2 regions of the Brevibacillus sp. NPDC058079 genome follow, and region 2 is predicted to be linked to the other one. Evidence: riboswitches for the same ligand, from Rfam matches in the RefSeq annotation. Region 2 holds a riboswitch; the other holds the start of a gene.
The links. Region 2 has a riboswitch for lysine ahead of dapD (2,3,4,5-tetrahydropyridine-2,6-dicarboxylate N-acetyltransferase). Riboswitches for the same ligand answer to the same signal wherever they lie in the genome.

Region 1 (6,081 bases), on a different contig from region 2:
GGAGATGCATACACGACTCATTTTTTTGATCTCGCCTTGGACCAAGACGAGGAGCTGTCGCTGTTACCCTCCTTGCAGGTAGCCAGCTATCACGTGGCCCGCTTTGCTCTCATCATGCGAGATGATGGCCTTCGTGGTCTCGGTATTTTTCCCGGAGATGCTCTCTTGATCTCAGACTTTTCGATGGAGCCTGTAAAAGACAGACCTGTGTTGATCCGACAGGAGGGGCAGTTTCTTGTGCGCATCGCAGCAGACGTCAATCCATTGGAATGTCTGTTTACAACCACACGCGAGCAAGACACCCCCTTGCTACTCCCCTCGGAAAACATTCGCATTACAGGTGTTGTATCCGGTATTATTCCACGTTCATCATCGTAACCTCATTAAGCAGCCAATCCTTGATTGCTGCCACTGTTTGCTGCCACTGCTCCTGCGGGGTAATGGCAGCTGGCTGGTCGCCCTCCTGCGATCCATAGCTTCCGAACTGGGAGTGATTCCCCCCTTCTATGGACATGTACACGGTACGATCGGGCAAATATTGCTTGCTCTCCATAAACCTTTCCATATTGATCACTCCATCGCGAGACCCGAGCAAAGACAGCACAGGCAAATTCACCTTCTTCAAGTTCCCCTGACTATTCGGATATGCTCCCAGTAAAAACACGCCGTTGATTCGGTCCGGGTGGTTTGCTGCGAATTGAGCTGCCATAGTACCACCAAGCGAATGTCCTCCGATGACAAACGTTTTATTCGGGTACGCCTTCAATACTTGTGTGGCTCGCGTCAGATCACTTACAGCCAAATTCAGCGGCATTCGTGCGAGAAAAACATGGTAGCCGGAGCCTGCCAAGGCACGGGCAATCGGTGCATAGCTCTCCGGTTTGACAAGTGCTCCTGGATACAAGATGAGTCCCGGTTCGCGTGACTCCCCGCCTTGGAAAATAATCCAGTCATTCGTATCCATAACCGTAATCCCTTCACCGCCTTGCATGGCCGTTAACGCTGCCTGATCGGGCTGATATGGCTGCAAATACCATATAGCCAGACAAATCGCTCCAAGTGTCACCAATACGAGTGCCTGAAACCATTTTTTGCGCGCTTGACTCATCCTACCCACCTCGTTTCCGTTCCCATGTATATGCTACTTATTATGTCTCAAACATAGAAAAAACCGTCAGAGACAAAATCCCGACGGTCTTTGGTTAAGGCTCCATTAACCTTTTTCCTTCTGCCGCTCACGAAAACGGCGCACCTTCATCAGGTTTCCGCACATTTTGTCATCACACCAGCGGCGCACCCGGTTGCGGCTTTCATCATAAAACACCCAGCGGCAATCCTCGTTGTCACATATTTTGATTCGCTCCAGATGCTGTGGGGCAAGCAACTCCGCGAAAGAAGCTGCAATTTGTGCCATGACGAGTGACCATCCCTCTGCTTGGCTGGATTGCTTTTGCCTGTAGCCGCCCTCCTCATCTACATACAACACCTGCGTATGAAAAGGAGCGAGAGCCAACACTTTGTTCAATTCCGCAAGGTCCTCCTCTTGGAATCGGTCTCCACGGATTACGGCCTCTAGCATACGTCTCAAACGCTCCCGCAATTGCAAAAGAGACGCGGCACACGCCTCATTCATCGGCAGCGGTGCGGTTAGCTTGTATGTCTGCAAAAAGGATGACAGCCATTCCTCTTTCTCCAGACGATTTTCCCCACGACCAGAACCGCGCCAATCCCGCCAATCACTATTTAAAAAATCGATACAAAGCCAGTCCATGTCATCAACTCTCCTGACGAAACCCTTCATTTTTCTCTCTTGTATGACCATACAGGATATGGTAATCTTTATTTGTAACTATCGTAATTGAATTAACTGGTTACACAATCATTTCTTACAGCTATTATAGCGTTTCATCAATCTGTTTCACAGACGAGGAGGAAGCGTATGAATCGGAAGGAATTGCTTTTGCACGGATGGGAATGTGCCTATGACAAGGAAGACTGGTATCCACCCTTAAAAGAAGCGCTTGCCGGAGTATCAGTAGCGGAGGCAAACTGGCGCCCTGTGGGAGAAGCAGCCAACACAATCTGGGAAAACGTCAGCCACCTGCTTTATTACAAAGAACGCCTGTTGCATCGTCTTTTGGGCACCGAATTTCCTGGCTCCGCTGTGACGAACGATGATACCTTCACCCCATCCGGTGGTCCAGATGACGAAGACGCTTGGAAAGCTACCCTCTTACGAATGGAAAGCGTCCATCACCACATTCATGAAAAGCTTTCCTTGCTGACGGATGAAGAGTTAAACCAGATGGCTACCTATAAACCCATTTACCAGGCCGTAATGAGTCTTGTCTTGCATGATGCGTTTCATACAGGACAAATCGTCCAAATTCGCAAGCTGCAAGGCTCCTGGCCTGCCAGACGCTCATTTGAATAACAAAATTTCACATTGATTAATCCCGAACAATCCTTTATAGTTGTTAAATCACATAATTTCATACATGTTATCCTCATCTTTCACGGTGGGGATAGAGGTCGCGGCTTTTATATCATCCTGTACGAGATTCAGAGAAAATCAATGACTCCAGGTAAGGAAAATCCGCCGAAGCTCATATCGCGTCTCTGTGCGATTGGGTTGGGGCTGTACTCGAAAGAGGCAGAACTGTCACGTTTGCATGCCAAGCAAACGTGGTGAGCTATCTTCAGTGAAGGCTTGGTGGGGATTGGATGATACCGCCCTATGCCATTTTTTTGGCTATGGCGGTTTTTTAATTTCCGACCTTCCTTCTCAAAAATCAAGAAAGGTCGTGCAAGCAGCTTATGTCACAAAATCAATTGCAACGTGGTTTAAAAGCCCGACACCTGACGATGATCGCCATCGGCGGCTCGATTGGGACGGGATTGTTTCTCGCGAGTGGAGGCTCGATCCATTCCGCCGGACCAGGTGGAGCTTTAGTCGCCTATCTCGCCATTAGTATCATGGTTTACTTTTTAATGACCAGCTTGGGGGAAATGGCGTCCTTCATGCCTGTTTCCGGTTCGTTTTCGACGTATGCCACACGGTTCGTCGATCCATCTCTCGGCTTTGCTCTCGGCTGGAACTACTGGTACAACTGGGCGATTACCATTGCCGTCGAGCTGTCAGCTTCGGCACTTATTATGAAATATTGGTTCCCGGATACCCCAGCGATATTGTGGAGCGCTTTGTTCCTCGGATTGCTGTTTGCCTTGAATCTCCTGTCTGTGAAAGCCTATGGAGAATCAGAATATTGGTTCGCCTTGATTAAAGTAATAACGGTCATCATCTTTATTATTGTGGGTGTGTTGATGATTTTTGGCATTATGGGCGGCCAAGCAGTTGGCTTCCAAAACTTCACCAAAGGCGACGCGCCATTCAATGGCGGCTTCATGGCCCTGCTCGGTGTCTTTATGATTGCCGGATTCTCTTTCCAAGGGACAGAGCTCGTTGGTGTCGCAGCTGGGGAGAGCGAAGACCCTGCCCGCAACATTCCGAAGGCCATCCGTCAAATTTTTTGGCGCATCTTGCTTTTCTACATCCTCGCTATTTTGATCATCGGGTTGTTGGTTCCATACGATAATCCAAATCTGATCAGTGGCGACCTTACGGATATTGCGATCAGTCCGTTTACGATTGTATTTGAAAATGCCGGATTTGCTTTTGCAGCATCTGTCATGAATGCCGTTATTCTCACGTCTGTATTGTCAGCTGGTAACTCTGGTATGTACGCCTCTACACGCATGCTATGGAACTTGGCGAAAGAAGGAAACGCACCAAAATGGTTCGCAAAAGTAACAAGTAACGGCGTACCGATCAATGCCTTGATCTTGACTGCGCTCATTGGCGCCCTTGCTTTTCTGTCCTCTCTGTTTGGGGAAGGTGAAGTGTATGTATGGCTTTTGAATGCTTCCGGTATGTCAGGCTTCATCGCTTGGCTGGGAATTGCCATTAGTCACTATCGTTTCCGCAAAGCCTTTATCGCTCAGGGTCGTGACTTAAGCGAATTGCCTTATCGGGCAAAATGGTTCCCGTTTGGACCGATTTTTGCCTTCATCATTTGCTGTATCGTTATTTTGGGGCAAAACTACTCCGCATTCGTGGGTGGAATGATTGACTGGTATGGCGTCCTGGTCTCTTACATTGGCCTGCCACTCTTCTTAATCATTTGGCTCGCTTATAAAATCACCAAAAAGACCAAGCTCGTCCCGCTTGAACAAGTAGACTTCAGCATGGATGAATACACGAAGTAATCGAAGAAAAAAATACGGACTTCCGTTATCTAAACGGGAGTCCTTTTTCATATTTGCCAGCATATTAAAAATGGACCAAAAACAGCCGATAGTATAGACAAGAAGCAATTGAGATCCGTTTCCTTCCGTTCTCACAGCTCATACCAGTCATCTGATAAAAGGTAACCAGATCTCCTGCCATCACGACTGAACATGAATCCATGTGAGGAGAGTAGAACATGCAAATCCAATCGAATACCCGCTACCTAACCCCCCAGCTTCCAACTAACCAACCTGCACCCAAAATGGTGACAGGAACTAGTCTGGGATTGCCCAAGCCCGATACTGTAGACCTTCGTTCACACAAGGCACGCGAGCTACCTGCTGATGCCATCGAACATCACAGCGTCCAATTTTTCTTTAGCACAGAGATTAATGAGCGTTTGGATAAAATTTTCGCAGATAAACCACCCGAGGCTCGCAAAGGCTTTGACCACATCCTGGAGCAAAATTTTTTCAACTCCCAATCCACTTACACGGATGAAGAAAGAACTGCTTTGGTAGAAGTCGGTTTAACCCAAGGTAAATATTTGGCAGACCAATACATGGGTGATGAAAAAAATGCTGCTGAATTTTTGGATACCCTCCAGCTGCTTGCTGGAGTCGCCAAAACACGAAAGGTTGACCCTGCAACTGGCAGTGCCAGCTACGTAGAGCTTCCGCAAAAACCACATGGGGCGCCGAACGACTATGTTAATCCGTCCAAGCTGATGGAGCGGTATGACCCAGAAGCCTACAAAAAAATGCAAGCGGCCACAACCAATCAAACAGAGAAAGTAAGCACGCTGATTCAATTCGTCAAAAAGCTGCAACATCGTCCAGACTGGATCGCACAATACCGAAACGAACAAGCTACGCTTCTCTCCGATTTAAAAAATACAAAAATCGCTAACCGCTTTGAGAATGTAAATACAAAGGACGCCACTGAATTTGTTCGTCAAATGAATACGCTCGCTGAAAATACTTCCTTTTCAACCTTCACACCATTGCTACAAACGAATCTTGCCTCTTTTATGAAGATCCTAGCCAAGAAAACGAGTTAACTGCACAAAGATGATCGTCACAGCCTCCGCCCGAACTTTTCCTGGGACTGGGGCTGTTTTTTCGTGTGTAGTACCAGTCTCTTTCCTTTTCCAGTTAAGGAAATTGGCAGGCAGATGGTGGACATACTAACCCGTAAAGGAGGAGACGAACATGGATGACAATCGCGAAAACGACCTGCCTGATTTCAAACAACTGGATGACAGACTGATCGCTCAACCTCCGAATAGCCCAATAATCGCAATCCGTACCAATCTAGACAAGGAACCAAATGACATCGACAATCCGTATGTGCAGCAAGACTCTACACCCACTGGGCAAAATAAGGGGGACGCAAATGACTGATCGCATCTCAAAGGAAAAACCGGACATGGGTTATAACGGAAGCAATATGCATGGTTATTCCCTTACACCAAAGGAAGGGACATTGGACCAAACTGCAAAGACGGCTGCGGCAAAAAAAGAAAACAGGGACAAAGAATAGTTCTTTCCCATCACGAAGAACAAATCCCCTTTGGGGAAACAGGCAGATGCTCACTTTGCCTTTTTCCTGAAGGGGATTCCTTTTGAATTTCTGACCAAGAACATGATGAAAAAACATTTTCTTATTGACGAAATTCTATTGGAAATATATACTTTTCATGGATTTGATAATGAGAATCGTTATCAAATTCTTGCATATATGATCAGGAGGTTGCCCCATGAAATCCAGGCTCTTCAAACACATTTACAGCA
Region 2 (6,081 bases):
AGAAAACGGTCCACATCGGCTTTTGTCAACGTCAGTGGCGGAAGCAGACGAACAATCGTTTTCTGCGTCACGTCAACGAGAATTCCTTCGTCAAGGAACGCTTGCTGCAAGTGGCTTACCTCTTCCGGAGTGGAAGAGAGCGGAATTCCAACCATCAAGCCTTTTCCGCGAAGGGATTGCAGCTGATCTGGAAGACGTGTTCGCAACGCTTCCAAGCCCGACCACAGGTACGCAATGACTTTTTCTACGTGAGCGATGAAGGCTGGATCAAGCAATTCATCCAACACGACATTCCCGAGAGCAGCAGACAGTGGTGATGGTGCGAACGTCGTTCCGTGATCCCCTGGTTTGAACTGGTTCATCAGCTTTGGACCAGCGATGACACCGCCGAGCGGAAGCCCTCCCCCTATGCCTTTGGCAAAAAGGATAAGGTCTGGCATTACGCCTGCATGCTCATAAGCAAACAACTTTCCTGTTCTGCCCATTCCTGTCTGGATCTCGTCCATGACAAAGAGCATGCCTTCTTGTTCACAGATCGCAGCTACCTCTCGCAAGAATGCTTCCGTTAACGGCACGACACCACCGGAACCCAAGACTGGCTCCATGAGGACCGCAGCGGGCCTTGCTTCCTGGCAAATCGCTCGCAATCCTTCCGTGTCCTCCACATCCAGTTCATAAACAGGAAAAGCCGGCTGAGGAAAGTCTTGATAGACGTGAGCCTGCCTCGTCAAACGCACTGCTCCGAGTGTTCGCCCGTGAAAGCTGTTGCGTAAGACAACAATGCCTTCACGACCTGCTCCCTCGTTCTTCGTCCATTTGTGAATCAGCTTGATCGCAGTCTCTGTAGCCTCTGCACCAGAGTTGGTGAAAAATACTTTCCCACTAATGCTGTTCGCAACCAAACGCTCGGCCAAACGAATAGCCGGTGTGTTTAAAAATACATTGGATATATGCAAGAAGCGCTCTCCCTGCTCACGCAAAGCCTGTACAATGCGCGGATGAGAATGCCCCAGAACGTTTACAGCAAGGCCGGTAAACAAGTCGAGATAGCTCTTCCCGTTCGTATCGTACAAGTAATTTCCTTCGCCTTTTTCTATGGCAATCGGAAGTCTTTTGTAAGAGGAGACGATATATTGTTCATCGAGCGAACGCCAGTCCATGTGCACTCTCTCCCTTACAGCTGACGTAGCTCCTGCTTGATCTCTGTCTTGGAACGAGTTTTTTCATCGATTTGCTTGATCACACGTGCAGGCGTTCCCGCAACTACTACGTATGGAGGTACATCTTCAATCACGACAGCACCCGCTGCAACGACAGCACCTTTTCCTACGCGTACACCTTCCAGAATGACAGCATTTGCTCCGATGACAACATCGTCCTCGACAACAACTGGCTGTGCAGATGGCGGCTCGATAACGCCCGCGATAACCGATCCCGCGCCGATGTGGCAGTTTTTCCCGATGGTTCCACGTCCACCTACTACAACATTCATGTCGATCATCGTACCTTCACCGATGACTGCACCGATGTTAATGGAAGCACCCATCATGATGACCGCATTATTACCGATTGTCACTTGGTCACGGATAATTGCGCCTGGCTCAATACGCGCTTGAATCCCTTTTGTATCCAGCAATGGAATAGCGGAATTGCGACGGTCGCTTTCTACCACATAATCTTCAATTTTGTCTGCGTTAGCCGCGAGCACTGGCTCAATCTCTTTCCACTCACCAAAAACAACACCAGTAGAACCAGTAATGAAAGCTTTGGAGCTCGCACCGAAGTCGATTCCCTCCAGGTTCCCTTTCACATATACCTTCACTGGTGTTTTCTTTTCGCTTTTTTGAATAAACGCGATAATTTCGTTAGCATCCATCATGTTCATAGTTACATCCTCCTCAAAATAACAGCATGGTAAATCAAAAAAAGCAATGAGTGCATTCGCTATCTCATTGCTTTTGATACTACATAAGCAAATCATAAATAGCGCTCCACAAAAAGACTTGAGGTCCCTTGTGACAGGATGTTCATTTTTCATGAGACACCCCAGCCTGTGCTACGTAGGGGCATAGCATAAGCTTCGGCGCTTTAGCCTTTCTTCCTTCTCCTGCCCCCTGGCAGATTGCGAAAAGACTTACTCTTCTTCGGCGCACCTCTATTTAGAGTATATTATTATAATTTTATTTAACTCTACCAAAATCAATGAAACGTGGCAATAAGAAAAAAGTTATTGACAACGATTCTCATTTTCATTAATTTTATTTGTGAGAATGATACTCATTATCTAATTGGAGGTTTTACGTTTTATGAGCATTTTGATGGTATACGCGAGCATGACAGGGAATACACAGGAAATTGCTGAAGCAATTGCAGAAGGTATTCGTTCAACTGGTGCTGAGCTGGAGATAAAAGAAGTGATGGATGCGAACACAAAAGAACTCGAAGCTTACGACGGAATCTTGCTTGGTGCCTACACATGGGGCGATGGCGAATTGCCAGACGAATGCCTGGATTTTTATGAGGAAATGGACGATATTGACCTCAGCGGGAAAAAGGTAGTTGCTTTTGGCTCTTGCGACTCCGCTTACGAGCATGTCGGTGCAGCTGTTGATATTTTGCTAAAAAAGGCGAGCGAGCGTGGTGCGGAAACTCCTTTGGAAGGTTTGAAAATCGAGCTATCTCCTACTGCAAAAGAAGTGGAAACTTGCAAAGCATTTGGGGTATCGTTTGCTGAATTGCTCGGCTAATTGATGTTTCCCAAATACTCTGGCACATGATATACTATCAATCCAACTTTTTAAGGAGGATTGATCTCATGTCACTACATACAGACGAGATTCTCTTACGGCCTCTCCAACAACAAGACGCAGCCGAGCTCCTAGGGCTTCGGCTGCGTAATCATGACTTTCTCCAACCATTTGAACCGATCCGCCCCGCTTCATTTCTGACCCTCCCAGGACAGCAAGAACAGATTTCGCAAGCACAGAATGATTTTGAACGTGGCACAGCCTATGCTTTCGGCGTATTCACACGAGAATCCGGAAAGATGATTGGACGTGTAGCGTTGTCGAATGTCGCACGCGGCGCGTGGCAAAATGCTACGATTGGCTACTTTATGGATCAGGAGTGCAATGGCAAAGGCTATACGACAGCAGCAGTAAATCTCGCTCTTCACTTTGCTTTAATGGATGCTGGGCTGCACAGGGTACAAGCTGCTGTTATGCCTCGCAATCAAGCTTCCATTCGCGTCTTGGAAAAAAACCGTTTTCGCCAGGAAGGACTTTCGTTACGCTATTTGCAAATTAATGGTGTATGGGAGGACCATCTCCTCTACGCTCTTACTGTTGAGGAGTGGTCTCAGTAATTTCCTCGCTCTTTTCGCTCTCACGCAGCCGCTCCAGGATGCGCCGTTTGCGGTACAGCATCATCCCCGCTTCGGCGACATCCTGTACGGTTGAGCGGTTCAAATACGCCCCAAACAAAATACCTGCAATGGGCACCATTTGAAATAACTTTTTCCACCCAAAGTTTTCAGTGTACGTTACCACGACTTCACGCCATCCCTGCAATTGCGCCATTACCTCTCTCTGCGCATTTGGATCATCAAAGCGGGAGAGCTCAGCGAGTATCGCTTTTTTCCCTACGATGTCTGATGAAGCAAACTGCAAGCATTTGACGACGAACAGCCGCTCCCTCTTCTCTTCAGGTCGATAGCCATAGGCAAGAGCCATCTCTTGTAATACTTTTAGGGATGTCCCCATCAACAACGGGATATCGATCGCGAGGGTAAAAATCCCTCCGAAGCCAGTCGTGGCACCTTGTACCGTGGCAAAATTCGCACGTGAATCCTTTAACTCCATTGCAACATCATTCATGATCGTAAGCGGTACAGCGGCAATCTCCTCTTTGCCAATAACAGACGTGCCCTGTCCCTCTACTCGTTTGCCAAACCGTTTGTAAATCGGTTCATCCTGCACCAAATAAGTTCCACCTGTCTCAAGAAAGGCTGCCATTTCATCTACGGCTTTTCCCAGCTTCTCTTGAACGAAAGCAGGCGTAATCCGATCTAACAGAACAAAAGGAAGTCTGCCAAGCTTTTCCCAGAACCACAAGTCGTTCTGGTCCTTCTCCCAAGCCTCCACTTCACGTAATGCCGTAACTAATGTCTCCCTAGACTCCCTCAAACCCAACAACCTCCCTGGCCGCTCATTCAGATTCTCCTCGCCTCCACTGACATTGGTTGCGCAAGATAGACTTGATGTAGTCCTGCAACTCTTCTGACGTGGCGTGAGAGACGAATTCTTTTTTATTTCTTACGATTCCCAGCTTCAAATGTTTCACTTGCTCTCCTTCGATTCGAAACCCGAACTTTTCCAAGATCGCCTTCTGCTCGTTTGTCACAGGACTTCCTCCCCTTGTAGTCGAAAACCCCCATGCCAAAATGCAAGGGGGTCTACCTACCTACTTCACTTCAATTGTAATCGTCAATGTTTCATTGCGCTCATTTACATCGGTTTTCTTCGTGTACTTTCTTTTGGAGTTGATAACCGTGCAGGTCTTGTTTGTGAGCGTATTCGTTACCTTGATCTTGTATTCTCCAGGCTTATCCATATCGATATACCTTTTCAAATTCAGTGATTCAAGCCCCTCGCCATCGTCGCCATCACCTTTGCTAGGCTTGATGCTAGCGATCTCTTCCTCCCCGGAAAAGATCTCGATCCGATTTTCTGAGGAAATGGTACCGTTACTGTGCTTCCGACTGGCACCAATACCGATCTCGCCATGTTTCCATTCAAATTTCGGCATATAGTAGGCCTTCTTTTCGCTCTTATCCCTGATCTTTTTGGATCCGACAAGCTCAGCATGAGTAGCGATCAGCCTTAGGTCTTCCCATTCTTCGAGATTATCGCCTGCGTTCACGGTAATCTTTTGTCCGTCCCGGTATTCCTTGCCGCTCTCGCTTCGAAGAAGAAGTGGCGAGCTTGGCGGACTTACCCCTGTATCACCCGGCTCACATGCCGGATACGACTTGATTGGAGGCAAATCTTCTATCACTTGAACGTAGCCGCACCATACTTGCGCCGGGTCTCTTTTGCTATAGTAGTTGACTTTGTAGCGACCTGGCTTATAACCGGACAACAGCAATGCCGTGTGATCCCAATTCAATTTGCTCTCGTCGACAATGACGTTATCGATCGCCCATACACCCGGCCCCTCATCATCATCCGCTTCACTTCCATATTCAATGTGCTCGGCAGCAGTTGCCAGCCAGATCACATGAACAGGATTCTGATACAGCTTGACTGTATTATCAGAGGAATACAGGTTCATCTTTTCTACCCTCGGTGTTGATTGCTCGTTCTGCTTCATCAACACATCCATCGTAACATTTCCAGTAGCAGGGCCGCAGGCATTTGGTGCACCTGGTATTTGTATTTGAACCGTTGTCGCCGAAGTATCGCCCCACATAGACGATGTCTCTTTTTGCACCGAAACAGGCTCAAAGGTAACAGCGATTGTGATTCCAGCCAGTCTCTCAGGAATGTCCACCTCAAAATGTTGCGCGTCTGTCAAGGTTTGTCCTGTTCCGTTCACCGACCATCTTCCTGGGATGGGCGAATACAATGAAACCTTCCCTGGTGCTGCTGGAGCTGTTATTTTCTGATCTTGCGTCAGCTTTTGACCGCTTGTATCCGTTCCCATGTACAGTTCTGCAACGCCTACCTGAATCGTCGTCATCCAAGGTGACATGGTTGTATCATCCAGAACAAAGAGGAGTTCATATTGCCCCGTCAACAATGTCCCCGTCGAAAATACTGTCGCAGGAACAGACCTCATCTCTGTACTCGTTGACTTATTTGTTAATTTCCATGTGCCCGGTACAGAACTGGTAAAGTCGTGTGAACCCATCATTCCAAAAATCGCCGTTTGCCCGCCACTTGGTACTGGTTCTCCCTCTGCCTTTTCCCCATTAAATATGCTCGGGTAATTTTTGGCCTCTACCATAAATCGCACATGTAACGTGCTGCTCTTCCCTTTGGCATCCGTCACAATAAAGGTCAAGGTATGCGAGCCAGCAGA

Region 1: it holds a riboswitch for lysine, as region 2 does, so the genes downstream of both, ACFVS2_RS23605 (amino acid permease) here and dapD (2,3,4,5-tetrahydropyridine-2,6-dicarboxylate N-acetyltransferase) in region 2, are expected to answer to the same signal.

Annotation. Positions count from the first base shown of each region.
Region 1 covers NZ_JBHVSO010000008.1:279,740-285,820, forward strand. The annotation lists gene ACFVS2_RS23585 (hypothetical protein) at 1-378, shown strand, start outside; gene ACFVS2_RS23590 (alpha/beta fold hydrolase) at 356-1,108, opposite strand; gene ACFVS2_RS23595 (CGNR zinc finger domain-containing protein) at 1,214-1,771, opposite strand; gene ACFVS2_RS23600 (DinB family protein) at 1,940-2,434, shown strand; lysine riboswitch at 2,519-2,704, shown strand; gene ACFVS2_RS23605 (amino acid permease) at 2,818-4,266, shown strand; gene ACFVS2_RS23610 (hypothetical protein) at 4,485-5,348, shown strand; gene ACFVS2_RS23615 (hypothetical protein) at 5,500-5,691, shown strand; gene ACFVS2_RS23620 (hypothetical protein) at 5,684-5,830, shown strand; gene ACFVS2_RS23625 (TolC family protein) at 6,048-6,081, shown strand, end outside.
Region 2 covers NZ_JBHVSO010000002.1:500,275-506,355, forward strand. The annotation lists gene ACFVS2_RS09085 (aspartate aminotransferase family protein) at 1-1,160, opposite strand, end outside; gene dapD (2,3,4,5-tetrahydropyridine-2,6-dicarboxylate N-acetyltransferase) at 1,175-1,885, opposite strand; lysine riboswitch at 1,977-2,166, opposite strand; gene ACFVS2_RS09095 (flavodoxin) at 2,307-2,747, shown strand; gene ACFVS2_RS09100 (GNAT family N-acetyltransferase) at 2,816-3,364, shown strand; gene ACFVS2_RS09105 (EcsC family protein) at 3,339-4,193, opposite strand; gene ACFVS2_RS09110 (hypothetical protein) at 4,207-4,401, opposite strand; gene ACFVS2_RS09115 (hypothetical protein) at 4,462-6,081, opposite strand, start outside.